One region of the Arthrobacter sp. 10N44_2 genome, then DNA from elsewhere that is predicted to be linked to it. Evidence: riboswitches for the same ligand, from Rfam matches in the RefSeq annotation. Region 1 holds a riboswitch; each other region holds the start of a gene.
The links. A riboswitch is a leader RNA that binds a small molecule or an ion and turns the genes downstream of it on or off. The one in region 1 is predicted to bind cyclic di-AMP.
Positions count from the first base shown of each region.

Region 2: another riboswitch for cyclic di-AMP. It lies ahead of AC1DBX_RS00890 (hypothetical protein); the one in region 1 lies ahead of AC1DBX_RS12185 (NlpC/P60 family protein).
Region 3: another riboswitch for cyclic di-AMP. It lies ahead of AC1DBX_RS06295 (aggregation-promoting factor C-terminal-like domain-containing protein); the one in region 1 lies ahead of AC1DBX_RS12185 (NlpC/P60 family protein).

Region 1 is NZ_JBFTHT010000010.1:23,009-27,713, forward strand. It holds gene AC1DBX_RS12175 (iron-dependent transcriptional repressor DtxR) at 1-296, shown strand, start outside; cyclic di-AMP (ydaO/yuaA leader) riboswitch at 447-661, shown strand; gene AC1DBX_RS12180 (M23 family metallopeptidase) at 666-1,487, shown strand; cyclic di-AMP (ydaO/yuaA leader) riboswitch at 1,624-1,793, shown strand; gene AC1DBX_RS12185 (NlpC/P60 family protein) at 2,089-2,847, shown strand; gene AC1DBX_RS12190 (HNH endonuclease) at 3,067-3,567, shown strand; gene mobA (molybdenum cofactor guanylyltransferase) at 3,662-4,333, shown strand; gene AC1DBX_RS12200 (DUF6457 domain-containing protein) at 4,355-4,642, shown strand; gene AC1DBX_RS12205 (molybdopterin molybdotransferase MoeA) at 4,639-4,705, shown strand, end outside.
Region 2 is NZ_JBFTHT010000001.1:181,030-185,734, reverse strand. It holds gene AC1DBX_RS00905 (DedA family protein) at 1-5, shown strand, start outside; gene AC1DBX_RS00900 (response regulator transcription factor) at 11-688, shown strand; gene AC1DBX_RS00895 (sensor histidine kinase) at 681-1,688, shown strand; gene AC1DBX_RS00890 (hypothetical protein) at 1,834-2,523, opposite strand; cyclic di-AMP (ydaO/yuaA leader) riboswitch at 2,531-2,733, opposite strand; gene AC1DBX_RS00885 (hypothetical protein) at 2,935-3,183, shown strand; gene AC1DBX_RS00880 (cation:proton antiporter) at 3,180-4,385, shown strand; gene AC1DBX_RS00875 (DNA alkylation repair protein) at 4,444-4,705, opposite strand, start outside.
Region 3 is NZ_JBFTHT010000004.1:57,982-62,686, reverse strand. It holds gene AC1DBX_RS06300 (bifunctional glycosyltransferase family 2/GtrA family protein) at 1-1,151, opposite strand, end outside; gene AC1DBX_RS06295 (aggregation-promoting factor C-terminal-like domain-containing protein) at 1,312-2,151, opposite strand; cyclic di-AMP (ydaO/yuaA leader) riboswitch at 2,151-2,310, opposite strand; gene AC1DBX_RS06290 (sensor histidine kinase) at 2,494-4,104, opposite strand; gene AC1DBX_RS06285 (response regulator transcription factor) at 4,126-4,705, opposite strand, start outside.

The DNA.
Region 1 (4,705 bases):
GGCTTGCGGATCTTGGCGGCGTGCCCAATGGCGCCCCCGTGGACAGGCCTGTGAACCTGCTGGAGGCCATGGCCGGCTACGGGGTAACTTCCCGGGTTACGGTCAACCGGCTCGCGGAGCCGATCCAGGTGGAGCCGGAGCTTCTGGCCCAGCTCGACGAGGGCGGAATCAGGCCTGGCGCGCTTGTCTCGCTGGAGCGGGTGGGGGAGTACATCTCGGTCCGCGTCCCCGATATCGAAGGTGCCCTGGAGCTGCCGCCGGAGGTTGCCGCGCACGTCTTTGTAACAGTCGCCTGACCAGCCACTACGCGCCGGTCATGGGACGACCCATGAGTTGTCCACAATTGCGGTTACGGATTTATTACCGGGCGGCTTAATCGCCTATAGTTAGTGCCCAGTACCGATACCAAAGCGTTACCTGATCCGAAGCCGAGCCCTGCCAGCGGATCAGTCGCAGAACTACCTCCTGGCAGGGGCGGGGGAACCACTTTCGGCTGCTACTTCGGCAGCCTTGGGGTGAAGTCCGTCAGCGGCAAGCAGCTTCCACCGAAGGATCCCCTGGGGATGCATCTGTGCGTGGCTGCTTGCAACGGCGGACCGGGTCTTTGATCTCTCTGACCCGAATCCGACAGCTAACTTCGCAGGCCATCCAGAGAGGAACCGTTCTTGACCACCCAGACCTCCAGGGGCCGTCGCCGCGCGACCGGTCCCGCTCCGGAGCCGCGTCCCGTCGTCGCACACACGGCCGAACGCCCGCGGGACGTGCACCGGGATGAACGCCGTCGCCGTCGCAGTCCGTTCCGCCAGGTCACGGACTTTGCCGCGGCCAGCGGGGTCGGGCAGAAGGCCGGGATCGCCCTGGCCGCAACTGGTCTGGTTCTGACCGTGACGGTCCCCGTCACGAGCCCGGTGATGGCTTCGAATCCGGGCGGGTCCGGCGCGCTCTCCGCTGCCGTGCAGCCGGATGTCACCGCTGCCGCCGCCGCCAAAGTCGACTTCAACCGCACGGCCGTCACCACGAAGGGCGATCCGGACGGGAAACTCAAGCAGCTGCTGAGCGCCCAGTCTGTGGGCACCATCACCCGCGCGGCATCGGCCGGCACCCTGGGTGCGCCGCTCGACCAGCTGGTCACGGCCTCGCCCTTCGGCTACCGTGTCAGCCCCATTACCGGGGGCGCGGGGGAGTTCCACCGCGGCCAGGATTTCGCCGCCCAGTGCGGCACGGCGGTCCACGCGGCCGCCAGCGGCACCGTGACCTTCAACGGCTGGCATCCCTTCGGCGGGGGGAACCGCGTGGTCATCGATCACGGCAACGGCCTGGAGACCACGTACAACCACCTGTCCTCGGCCTCGGTCAAGGTCGGCCAGAAGGTTTCCCGCGGTGACGTCGTCGCCATGAGCGGAACCACCGGCGCCTCCACGGGCTGCCACCTCCACTTTGAAGTGATGGTCAACGGCGATGTCGTTGACCCGCTCGGCTGGCTCTGAAAAGACGATGGGCTGCTCTCAACTTCCTGTGACACGCCGTGATCTGAATGTGACATTGGATCCGGACTGCTGTAGGGTTTGAAGCACGCCAACTTTTCCGAAGTTGGCGCTCTTGAGTGGATTGCCTAGCTCTGCCACCGCTCAAGGTCCGTTCGCATTACATCGTCTGGCAGGGGCGGGGGAACCAATTTTGGCCTTCGAAAGAAGGCCTTGGGGTTAAGTCGCAAAGCTTCCCAGGAAGCAGCGCGGCCGGGTGACTCCCATCCGAATCCGACAGCTCACCTCGTAGGCATTGGGAGAGGCTACTTTCGTGTCTTCACGCCACAATTCTGCGCGCATGCGCACCGGCGAGGCTCTGTCGAGCCCGCTGGAATCCACATCACGTGCCGCCCTTGCCGGCGCCCGGATTGGATCACGTTCCGCAGGCTCAATCTCTAGCGAGCCCGGACAGCATGCAGTTTCCGCTTTTGGCGCGTCTTCGCAGTACACCCTTCGCTAAGTAACCCATTTCGGGGCGATCCGGCGTACCCCCAAGATGCCGGAGCGTCCTCAGTCCGCGCCCGAAAGCGCGCGGTCCAAGGATCACGAAAGAGAGAACTTAATGACTACTCGTGCAAACGTTGCACGGCACCGCGCCGAGGTCACCAAGACCAACTCGCTGGCTGTTATTGCTAAGGCTGTCGGCGACAACGCCGGCGGCGTGGGCCGTCAGGCTGCGGTCATCGCCGCAGCTTCCGGTCTGGTCCTGACCAGCGGAATCGCAGCCAACGCTGCTGAAACCAATGTTCAGCGCGAATCCACCTCCGCTTCGGCCCTGGAAGTCCAGTCCGCAGCTCCGGCCACCATCTCGGCCGCTTCCACCATCGCGATCTCCTACGAGAAGCCCGCCGTGACCACCACGCCGGCTCCCGTCGTCGAGGCTCCCAAGCCCGTCGTCAAGGTCCAGGACGCCACGGCCACCCGCGCCGGCGGCACCGAGCTTGGCGTTAGCGGCGGCGTCGCTGCCCAGGCCCCCGCCGGCATCGGAAGCGGCGCAGGCGCGACCATCGCCGCCGCTGCCTACGCACAGATCGGCGTGGCGCAGGACTGCACCGCCCTCGCCACCAACGCCCTGGCCGCGGCAGGCATCCACTACCACGGCTGGCCGGCAGGTTACCTGTCCCTGGGCCGCACCGTGAGCGCCGCCGAGGCACGCCCGGGCGACCTCGCTTACTACCAGAACGGCGGCGTGGGCATGGCTCACATCGCGGTCTACGTCGGCAACGGCATGGCAGTGCACGGCGGCTGGAACGGCGGCACCACCGCGCTGTACAGCGTCAACGTCGGCTCCGGCCCGGTCTTCATCCGCGTCGGCGCCTAAGCACGAACCCCAGCATTCCAAAAGACCCCCGCCTGCAGGCGGGGGTCTTTTGCGTTGCCGCGCAGTGAACTTTCCGCGCCGGGGACCGCGCCGGTGAAAAAATATTCGGTGATCCGGCACTTGAGTGTTTACTCTTGTGTTGTCGATCCATAGCCCGACCATGCAGAGGGCAGCCGGCCCTCGTGCCGCTGGCGGGTGCGGCCGTGAAGAGGTATGCGGATGCGCACTCTCGTTCTGAATGCTGGATATGAACCGCTGGCGGTCATCACCTTCCGCCGGGCGCTCGTCCTTGTCCTGACCGGAAAGGCCAGCGTGGTGGCCGAAGGGGACGACCCCGTGGTCGGCCCCCAGGACATTTTGGGCCGCCCGTCCGTGATCCTGCTGAACCGCTACATCCGGCCCAGGTACAACACGATGACTGCGGTGAGCCGCCGCGGCGTGCTGCGCCGGGATGCCCACCGCTGCGCGTACTGCGGCAAGGCTGCCCACACCATCGACCACATCCAGCCCAAATCGCGGGGCGGGGCCGACTCCTGGGAGAATCTGGTGGCGGCGTGCCTGCGGTGCAACAACGCCAAGAGCGACCATACGCCGGCGGAGATGGGCTGGAAGATCGGTTTTGTTCCGGGCCCGCCAAAGGGTGCCATCTGGCAGATCAAGGAACTCGAGAAGCCGACGCCGGCCTGGGATCCGTTCCTGCTGCCTGAATCGGCTGCCTGATCTGCCCCCTTGCTGATTGATCAGCCGGTGAAGACGCTGCCGGCGCACGTGACGGCTTGTTCGGTGGCCGCTGGCGCCGCGCTAGGCTGAAACGATGGAGTTCGATGCCATCATTCTCGCCGGGGGGCGGTCCTCACGCCTCGGCGGCGTGCCCAAATCCGGGCTGGTCTACGACGGCGCCACCCTCCTGGAGCGGTCACTGCGGGCCGCCGGCGCGGCGGGGCGCACCGTCGTCGTCGGCCCCGATCCCGGGGGCCTGCCCGGCGGCGTCCTGACCTGCCGGGAAGAGCCGCCCTTCGCGGGTCCGGCCGCAGCCATCGCGGCGGGGCTGGCCGCCCTGGCCGCCGATCACGCGAGCCGGCACGCAGCAGCCGCGCCCTATACCCTCGTCCTGGCGTGTGACATGCCCCGGTCGGCCGGCGCGGTCCGTGCCCTGGCCGAGGCGCTGGCCACGTCCGGTGCAGGCACGCCGGAAAGGGACGCGGCCGACGGCGTCATGGCCGTCTCGGCCGACGGCCGGAAACAGCCGCTCGCGGGCTTTTATGGCACGGCCGTGCTACAACGTTCTGTCGCGGACGCCGCGTCCCGGGACCGGCTGGAAAACGCGTCGGTGTTCGCCCTTCTTGCTAGGCTGGACGTGCGGGAAGTTCGCGTTCCCCCGGGTTCCACGGATGACGTCGACACCTGGGATGACGCGTTCGCACTGGGGGTATCCGGCAGGATTCCCGACGGCGGTCCGGGCTCCGGCCCGGCTCTGCACAGCTGAACTCGACCATGGAGGCAAACGGTGAAAAGCCAGGACGAAACACTGGAAGACTGGTGCCGTGCCCTGCTCCAGGCCCTGGAGCTGGACGAAGTTGAGATTGACGTGAATGAGGTCCTCGCCCTGGCCGGCGTGGCCGCCCATTCCGTGGTGCGCCCGGCGGCACCGCTGACCACATTCATTGCCGGCTTTGCGGCCGGCCTGGCCTCAGGCTCCGGGCAGGCCACGGACTCCGTGTCCATGGAGTCCGCGATGGCCGTGGCCCGCCAGCTCGCCAAGGACTACGCAGCCGCCGAAACTTCCGGGGCATGACGGCTGCGGCCCCGGACGGCAACGGCCCCACCACCGCCGCAGGTGGAGATGGCGTCAGAGATG
Region 2 (4,705 bases), on a different contig from region 1:
AATAGCTGACATGACCTCCGCTGACCTTCCGTCCCTGCTGCTCGTCGAGGACGACGCCGTCCTGGGACCGCTCATCGCCGAGCTCCTGGACCCGGACTACCGGGTCCAGTTGGTCACCAACGGCCGCGACGGCCTCCACCAGGGGCTGACCGGGAGCTGGGACATCATGGTGGTGGACCGCGGGCTGCCCGGCATGGACGGCATCGCCCTCATTACGGCTTTGCGCTCGAAAGGCATTGCCACGCCCATCCTGATCCTGACCGCGCTGGGCGATGCCGACGAAAAAGTCAGGGGCCTGGACGCCGGCGCCAACGATTACGTGACCAAGCCGTTCGACGCCGGCGAACTGGCAGCACGCCTGCGCGCACTGACGCGGACTTTCACTCCCCCGGCCCCGGCACCGGTGGCGATCGGGGACTGGGAACTGGATCCAACGCAGCGCTCCGTCCGTTCCGTCTACGGGCAAACGGTGTCACTGACCGCAAAGGAAGGCCAGCTGCTGGCTGCCCTGGCCGCGGAACCGGACCGCGTCTTCACCCGGGATGAGCTCCTCGCGGCGTGCTTCCACGCCTCGGAACAGCCCGGCGTGATCGATACCTATGTTCATCACCTGCGCCGGAAGATCTCCAAAGCAGTGATCCGCACGGTGCACGGCCTCGGATACCAGATCGGCGAAGCCCATGAGTGACGGACGGCCGGCCGGCGGAAATCCGGACCACTCCATCCTGCGCAAGGCTTCCCTCAAGGTCGCGGTGCGGATCAGTGCTGCGTGCGCGGTCATGGTTCTCGGGCTGCTCGCCGCCACGGCGCTATACCTCACGAACCAACTGGCCCATCCTGAAGTGCCGGGCACGGCGGGGGCCGGGACGGCCTACACCTACCTGGATTCCAAGGACGTCCTCGAAGCCATGATCATCGCCGGGGTGGCGGGAATCCTGCTGGCCGGAATCGTCGGGTGGCTCAGTGCGCGCAGCGCGATTCGTCCCCTCAGTGATGCCCTGGCAAGGGAGCGGCGTTTTGTCCAGGACGCCAGCCACGAATTGCGCACGCCATTGACCATCCTGGACACCAGGATCCAGCTGGCCCAGCGCAACACTGTGCCCGGCTCCAGGCAAAGCCACGACCTGGCCCGGATCCGGGAGGACGCCGCGACGCTGACAGGGATTGTCAACGAACTGCTCCTCGCGGCAACCGCGGAGGCCCCGGACCGTTCCGCGCCCCCTGCCGACCTCGCCGACGCTGCCGCCAGCGTCGCCGGCAGCCTCCAGCAGGTGGCAGAGCAGCGCCAGGTGCGTCTGGAATTCTCTGCCGATGCCCGGCCGCTGGCCCGGATCGAGAAGAATGCGCTGCGGCGTGCCGTGCTGGCCCTGGCGGACAACGCGCTGGCCCACACGCCTCCGGGCGGCCGCGTGTCCATCACGACCTCAATCGAGCAGAAGCGCGCCGTGATCACGGTGGCGGACTCCGGGACCGGAATCACCGGCGTCGATCAGGCCCGGATCTTTGACCGGTTCGTGCGGACGGCCGGCACCGGCACCTCACAGGGACAGCGGAGCTTTGGCATCGGCCTGGCCCTGGTCCGGGAGATTGCTGTCGCGGCCGGGGGCAGCGTCGAAGTGGCCGCGACGGGCGACGAGGGAACCGTCATGAAGTTGACGCTTCCGCTCATGGGCAGCGGGAATCCCTGAGGTCCATCCGCCGGGGAAAGATATGCCGTCGGGATCCCGGACTCCCGAATGCGAAGACAGGAAAGACCGGCGGTCGAGTTGCCCCCAAGGGAACTCGAGCGCCGGTCTTTCCGGACTGTCTGGCCCCGGGTCGGGGCCGTGCGGCTTAGGCGCGGACGAACGTCACGCCGCCGGTCGCGGTGAGCCAGGACAGCGGGTGGACCATGGTCTGGTTCTTGCCGTTCATGCCGCCACTGACCACCTGGCCGTTGCCGGCGTAGATGCCGACGTGGCCGGACTGGACCACCATGTCACCGGGCTGCGGCGTCGCCACAACGGTTCCAAGGCCAAGGAACGCGCGGGGACCGATGTCGCCAACGGGCTTACCCGCGGCGCCAAGGGCCTTTTCCACCATGGCGGTGCAGTCCTGGGTGATGCCCACCTGGCTGTAGGCGGCCGAGAGCATGATGGCGTTGCGTCCGCCCGCGGCCGGCGCTGCAGCCGGCGCTGCAGCCGGAGCTGCTGCCGGAGCGGCCTGCACCTGGATGACCGGCTTGGCCGGAGCCTTGGGCGCTGCCGCCGGGGCTGCAGCGGGAGCCGGAGCCGGTGCGACGGGCTGTTCGATGACCGGCGCGGCAACAGAATCCACTGCGGGGCGCTCGAAGCTGATCTTGACGCTTGAATCGGCGCTGACGGGGGCACTGACCTGTCCGGTGACGTCGACGTTCGACGCCGGAGCAGAGTCACGCTGCACGGGGGCGGTGGCGGCGTTGGCGGCCATTCCGCTGGTCAGGACCAGGCCGGATGCGGCGGCGAGGACGGCGGCATGGCGCGCAAAAGTATTGACTGAAGTCATGAAAAATGTAGCCTCTCCCAATGCCTGCGAGGTGAGCTGTCGGATTCGGATGGGAGGCACCCGGCCGCACTCCCGGGCCCGTCGTTGCGGGCACTGTGCGGCTTCACCCCAAGACCTGCATATCAGCAGATCAAAAGTGGTTTCCCCGTCTCTGCCGGACGTTGATGCGAGTTACCCCCGGGCCGCGGCAGAGTTAGGCAATCGGCTGGGGAGCGCCCGTATCGGAGACAACAGGCACTCATCAACCGTAGCGCGAACCGCACCCGAAAGTCACATTCAGGTAACGGAGCCGTGATGCCGGGCCGCAATTTGCCCATAGGGCGGCGCCGTTTCCGAACATAGGATGATGCCATCAGCACCACCGGAAGCGGAGGCCCGAAAATGAACAGCCATTGTGTCGCCATCTGCCAGTTGAGCACTCAGCCCCAAGAGGATTTCGACGTCAACACCGAGCTGCTGATCCTCGACGGCGGGGACGTCCACGTGAGCACATGGGACGCGGAACCGCGCGACGGGGGTTTCGACGAGCACATCCTCAATGACCGGGTGGACGCGCTCGGGTACATGGTTGTCAACGACTGGGCTTTCCTGGACGGCAAGGCCTATGCGGTGGTGGAACGGCGGTCAGGCCCGACGCCGGCCGGCCGCCGCGAACCGTGACCTTCCTGTCGCTGGCGCTGATCGCCGTCATCGCCTTGGCTGGACCCCTGCTGGCCCTGCCGGCGCGCTGGCACTTGCCTGTCATGCTGGGTGAGCTGCTGGCCGGCATCGCGATCGGGCGCTCAGGCCTGGCCCTGGTGGACCCCGCGGACCCGACGTTCACCCTGCTGGCCAATATCGGGTTTGCGCTGATGATGTTCGTGGCAGGCACCCACGTTCCCGTGCGGGATCCGCACATCCGTGGCGCCCTCGGCAAAGGCTCCCGCCGGGCGATGGTGGCCGCAGCGGCAGCGGTGGCGATCGGAACCAGCATCGGACTGCTGTTCGGGACTGGACATGCTCCCCTCTACGTCGTGCTGCTGGCCTCCTCGTCGGCCGCCCTGGTGCTTCCAATCGTCGATTCCCTGCGCCTCGGCGGGCCAGATGTCGTCGCTATGACAGCGCAGGTGGCAATAGCCGACACAGCCTGCATTGTGGCGTTGCCGCTCCTGGTGGATCCGCCCCACGCAGTCCAGGCGGCGCTGGGTGTCCTCGCGGTGACCGGGTGCGCGGTAGTGCTCTTTGTCGGCTTGCGCTGGCTGGAGCGCCAGGGAATCCGTCGGCGCGTGCACCGGCTCTCGGAAAGCCGCAAGTTTGCCCTGGAGCTACGGATCCAGCTGGCCGTGCTCTTCACCCTGGCCGGTGTCGCGACGTGGAGCAATGTGTCTGTGATGATGGCAGGCTTTTCTTTCGGCCTGGTGATGGCTGCGGTCGGCGAACCGCGGCGGCTGGCCCGGCAACTGTTCGCGCTCAGCGACGGCTTCCTGGGTCCGCTCTTCTTCGTGTGGCTGGGTGCATCGCTGACTCTAAGGGACCTGGCCGGGCACCCGGACATGATGGCCCTCGGCCTGTTGCTGGGGGCCGGGGCCCTGCTGGCCCACGCCGACCTGGCTTTCCTGGGACTCCCGCTGTCGCTCGGGGTGTTGTCGGCGGCCCAGCTTGGCGTACCGGTGGCTGCGGCGAGCATCGGCACGCAGCTTCAGGTCCTGCTCCCGGGCGAGGCCGCGGCCCTGCTGGTGGGAGCGCTGGTCACCATAGCCGCGGGCGCCGTCGCCGGGTCACGGGCGGCGAGGACTTTCGCGGTCCCGGCAAATGCCGGCGGCAAGTCCGGAAATTCCGGCAGCGCCGTTGGGCAGGGCGATCCGGGGGGTCCGAAGGCCTGACAGTCCGAATGTCTAAATGCCTGGGCCAAAGCCGAGCCGGCGGCGAAATTTCGGAGGGTCATTCTCCAATTGACGTGAATTGCAGCTCCGGCCTCCACTTTGCCATCTCTGCCTGGACCCGGGAGACGGCATCCCGGACTGATGTGCCGTCGGCGTCGAACGTCCCGCCCGGCTCGCCGAGCACCTCGTTGGCGTGCCGGAGGAACCTGTCCCAGTCCCCCGCGCCCGCGCGCAGCGCCAGCAACGGCGAGAGAAGCGCGGCCCGGCGCAGCCAGGCATCGGGCTCGCGCACCCACCGGTCCAGCACGCTGTCGGCCCGC
Region 3 (4,705 bases), on a different contig from region 1:
ATGCCGAACGTGAAGCGCCGGTTGGCCGCAGTGTTGGCCACGGCGGTGGTGAGCAAGGCGAGGAAGTTTGCCAGCTGCGGGTCCATGAACCCGCGGCAGAGCAGGAAAATCGCCAGGTAGGCCAGGGTGGAGGCCACCCCGATGCTGCCGAAGCGGACGAGCTGTCCGAAGAGGCTTCCGCCGGGGCTTTGTTCCTGTGCCCGCGAGGCGGCCGGCAGCGGTCCGCGGGCCAGGGCCGCGCGCAGGTCGGGAACCGGGATCCGGCCCGAGACCAGGTCCCGGCTCAACCGTGCCATGCCGCGCAAGTCCGCGAGGGCCGTCTGGACGATGTCCACGCTGGAATCCGGGTCGTCGGTCCAGTCCACCGGGACTTCGTGGACGCGCAGGCCGCACTTTTCTGCCAGAACCAGCAGCTCGGTGTCGAAGAACCAGGCGTTGTCCAGCGTGTGGGGAAGCAGTTGCCGGGCCACGTCCGCCCGGATCGCCTTGAAGCCGCACTGCGCGTCACTGAAGTGGGCGCCCATGAGGGCCTGGAGCAGGAAGTTGTAGCTGCGCGAGATGAATTCCCGTTTGGGTCCGCGGACCACGCGGGAGTTGCGGGTCAGCCGTGTCCCGATCGCCAGGTCGGAGTGCCCGGAAATGAGCGGGGCAAGGAGCGGGCCGAGGGCCGCCAGATCAGTGGAAAGATCCACATCCATGTACGCCAGGACCGGCGACGGCGAGGCCAGCCACACCTTGCGGAGTGCGTTTCCGCGGCCCTTTTCTGCCATATGGACCACCGTCACTTCGCGCAGCTCGCGGGCTACCCGTTCCGCGGCCTTGAGCGTTCCGTCGGTGCTGGCGTTGTCCGCCACGGTGATCCGGAAGGAATGCGGGAAGGCGCCGAGCAGGTACGCGTGGAGCCGGCGCAGGCAGGCCTCGAGGTCCCGTTCCTCGTTAAAGACCGGGATGGTGACGTCCAGCAGGGGCGTGCTGGCGCGCGTATCAATGGCCGTGCGCCGGCCGCCGGGGCCGGTCAGGGCCCCGGCGATCGGGCCCGGGACGGGTGCGTCGGCCAGTGCAAGCCCCGAGGGTGCCCCTGGGGCCGCCGGGCCGGCCGGCGTCGCCGTGGAGCGGGGCAGGGTTCCTGTGGCCTGGTCTGTGAATGTCATGGCTCAACTTTCCCGGCGGCCCATATGAGGGCTTTAGGGTCAAGCTGTGCGGGGGCTGTGGAAGTCCGGGCCGCCGGGGCCGGTCCGGCCGTGGAGACGCAAAGAGGCCCCGGATCCATGCGGATCCGGGGCCTCCAGGGCGGGGGCGGCTAGTGCCGGTTTAGTACCAGTTGTGTGCGTAGTGGAAGTTCAGGGCGCCGCAGGGGGAACCGTAGCGCGACTTGACGTAGTTCAGGCCCCAGTTGATCTGGGTCCGGTAGTTGGTCATGTAATCGGCGCCGGCGCTCGCCATCTTCGAGGCGGGCAGGGACTGGACCACGCCGTAGGCGCCGCTGCTGGCGTTCGTGGCGGTGGTCTTCCAGTCGGATTCCTTGGTCCACAGCTTGTGCAGGCACTGCATCTGGCCGGGTGCCCAGCCATAGCTTCCCAGCTGGGACGCGGCGTAGGCCTGCGCGCCGGCGGGGTCGTCGACTGCGACCGGCGCGGGGGCCGGAGCGGCTGCGGGGACCGGAGCGGCTGCCGGAGCGGGAGCTGCCGCGGGAACCGGAGCAGGTGCAGGGGCTGCCGCGGGGGCCGGAGCGGGTGCTGCCGCGGCTGCCGGCGCGGCAGCAGCGGGGGCGTGGATCAGCGCTTCGGCTGCCTTAACCTCCGAGATCTGGGGAGCCACGTTCTTTTCCGCTGGAGCGGTCGGCCCAGCCACCTGGACCCGCTCGAAGTTGAGCTTGGCCAGCGGGTCGGCGATCGTGGCCGTCTGGCTCGCAACATTCGCCGTGTGGGCGCCCGGCTCTGCCGCCTGGCTGGCGGCGCCGCCACCCAGCAGCAGCGCGCAAGCGGCGGTGACGACGGCGGCACGGCGGCCGGTTACACCGAGCCCGGCGGCGAACCTCGACAGGGCGGATGCCTGCTTGACCGGTTCGGCGCGGTGGCGCGACTTGGCGGCGCCAACTGAGCGGGAATGCGAACCGCCGTCAGGGCGTGTTTGTACCTGGAATTCAGTCATGGTGGCCTCTCAACGCCGGCGGAGTTAGCTGTCGGGTTCGGATGAGGTCATCCGGCCGCACGGAACATCACGTGTCGGCTTCACCCCGAGGGCGCATGAAAGCAGATTGCCCGGGAACTCTGGGTCCCCCGCCTCTGCCTGGTCCAGCGGAATCCGGGAAGCGGCAGAGTTTGGCGTCCGTCCGGATATGCGGCACCGATGGCGGCGCACGCTAACGACGCTACAGGACCCGGCCGCTTAAGTCACATTTTGGTAACAGGAGTCACAGTGCCGGGGTGTCGGGTTGCGCCGGGCTCGCCGGTCGACCGTCCGGGTCGTTTGCGCCGGCGGCGGCCGTTCCGGTTACGCCGGCGGCGGCGAGGCGGGCAGCCGCACGGCGAACTCCGTGCGGCCCGGCCGGGACGTGACCTCGACTGTTCCTCCGTGGGCCTCCACGATCGACTGGACAATGGACAGGCCCAACCCGCTGGTGCCCTCGGACGTCGGCGCGGCGGTCGCCGTGCCGTGACCTCCGCGGCTGCCGGAAACGGCGCCGGAGGACGAGCGTGCGGGAGCCCCGGACCCGACCCTGGCCGTCGCGACGGCAGAATCGGCGGGGACGGCTGCGGGGTTCGACGCCGGATTGGTGCGCGAGGCGTCGGCCCGGGTGAAGCGGGCGAAGACCCGGCCGATAAATTCCGGGGCGATGCCGCTGCCATTGTCTGTCACGGTGACCACGGCACTGCCGTCAGCCGAGCGCATGACGCCCGTGACCACCTTGGTCCCGGGTTCCGTGTGCTTGCGCGCATTGGACAGCAGGTTGGCGAGGACCTGGTGAAGCTGGGTCGCATCACCGCGCACCACCACGGGCTCGTCCGGAAGTTCCAGCTGCCAGATGCGGTCCGGGGCCATGACTTTCTCATCGCTGACCGTCTCGATGGCCAGTTGGGTGAGGTCGACGTCGGAGATTTTGAGCGGCTGTCCCTCGTCCAGGCGCGCCAGCAGCAGCAGGTCCTCCACGAGCGTGGTCATCCGCTCGGACTGGCTTTGCACACGGGCGAGGGACCTCTCGCCGTCGGGGGTGAAATGCTCGGTCATCCGCATCAGCTCCGTGTAGCCGCGGATGGCCGTCAGCGGGGTGCGGAGTTCGTGCGAGGCGTCGGCGACGAACTGCCGGACCTTCATCTCGCTCTCCTGCCGCGCCTCGAGAGCGTTGGAGACGTTGTCCAGCATCTTGTTCAGCGCGTAGCCCACGCTGCCCACTTCCGTTCCGGGATGGGCCGCCGACGTCGGGACGCGGACCCCGAGCGCCACCTCGCCGGCGTCCAGCGGGAGACGGGAGACCTTAGTGGCAACCTCGGAGAGCTGTTCCAGCGGCTTCATGGTCCGCCGGATCAGGGCCGTGCCGGCGAGCCCGATCAGCACGAGCCCGCCTGCGGACACCACCACCATGGTCCAGACCAGGGAGGCCAGGGTGCTTTGTTTTTCTGCCAGCGGGAGTCCGGTCACAATCACGTCACCGTACGGTGTTCGCGCCGCCGTGAGCCGGTAGGCGCCGGCCGAAAGGCTGCGGTCCACGGACACGCCGCTCGGGGTGAGGGCCAGGAGAACCTTGTTGTCGGCGGGGGAGAGGCTCTTGACCGCGCCGTCCCCGGCCAGGAACCCGGCCCTGCTGACTTCGCCGTCCACTATCCGTGCGTTAAGCGTCCCGACGCCCTGTCCCCGGGCTTCGAGGGGGTCGGGGCGCCTGCCCGAATCGTCGGAGGAGGGCCGGCCGAACTCGCTCGAACGGTGCGAGGCCTGGTCCAGCTGGGTGTCGAGCTGCCGGGTGAGGAAGAGGTCCATGGAGGCGTAGCTGAACAAGCCCACAGCGCCGCAGATGGCCACGAGCAGCGCCATGGCGACCAGGACCAGCCGGGTGCGCAAATGCCACGTCGACGGGTTGCGCCAGTCGCGTCCGGGGACGCGGGTCATGCCGGAAAGTGAGGGCACGGATCAGTCCGCCGGTTTCAGGACGTACCCGGCTCCGCGCACCGTGTGGATCATCGGAGCGTGGTTGGCGTCGACCTTCTTGCGGAGGTAGGAAATGTACAGTTCCACGATGTTCGCCTGGCCGCCGAAGTCGTAGTCCCAGACACGGTCCAGGATCTGGGCCTTGCTGATGACCCGCTTCGGGTTTTCCATGAGGTAGCGCAGCAGCTCGAACTGCGTGGCGGTCAGGTGCATTTCCTCACCGGCCCGGGTGACTTCGCGGGTGTCGACGTTGAGCACGAGGTCTCCCACTACGAGTTCGGCGGTGTCCATGGCAGCCACTCCGGAGCGCTGGACCAGCCGGTGCAGGCGCAGCAGCACCTCTTCCATGCTGAACGGCTTGGTGACATAGTCGTCGCCGCCGGCCGCCAGTCCGGTGATGCGGTCCTGGACGGCATCCTTGGCGGTGAGGAACAGCGCCGGCACCTCCGGCGCGAACGCGCGGATCCTGTTCAGCAGTTCGACGCCGTCGAACCCGGGCAACATCACGTCCAGCACCAGCACGTCGGGGCGGAACTCCTTGGCTAGCCGGACGGCTCCGGGC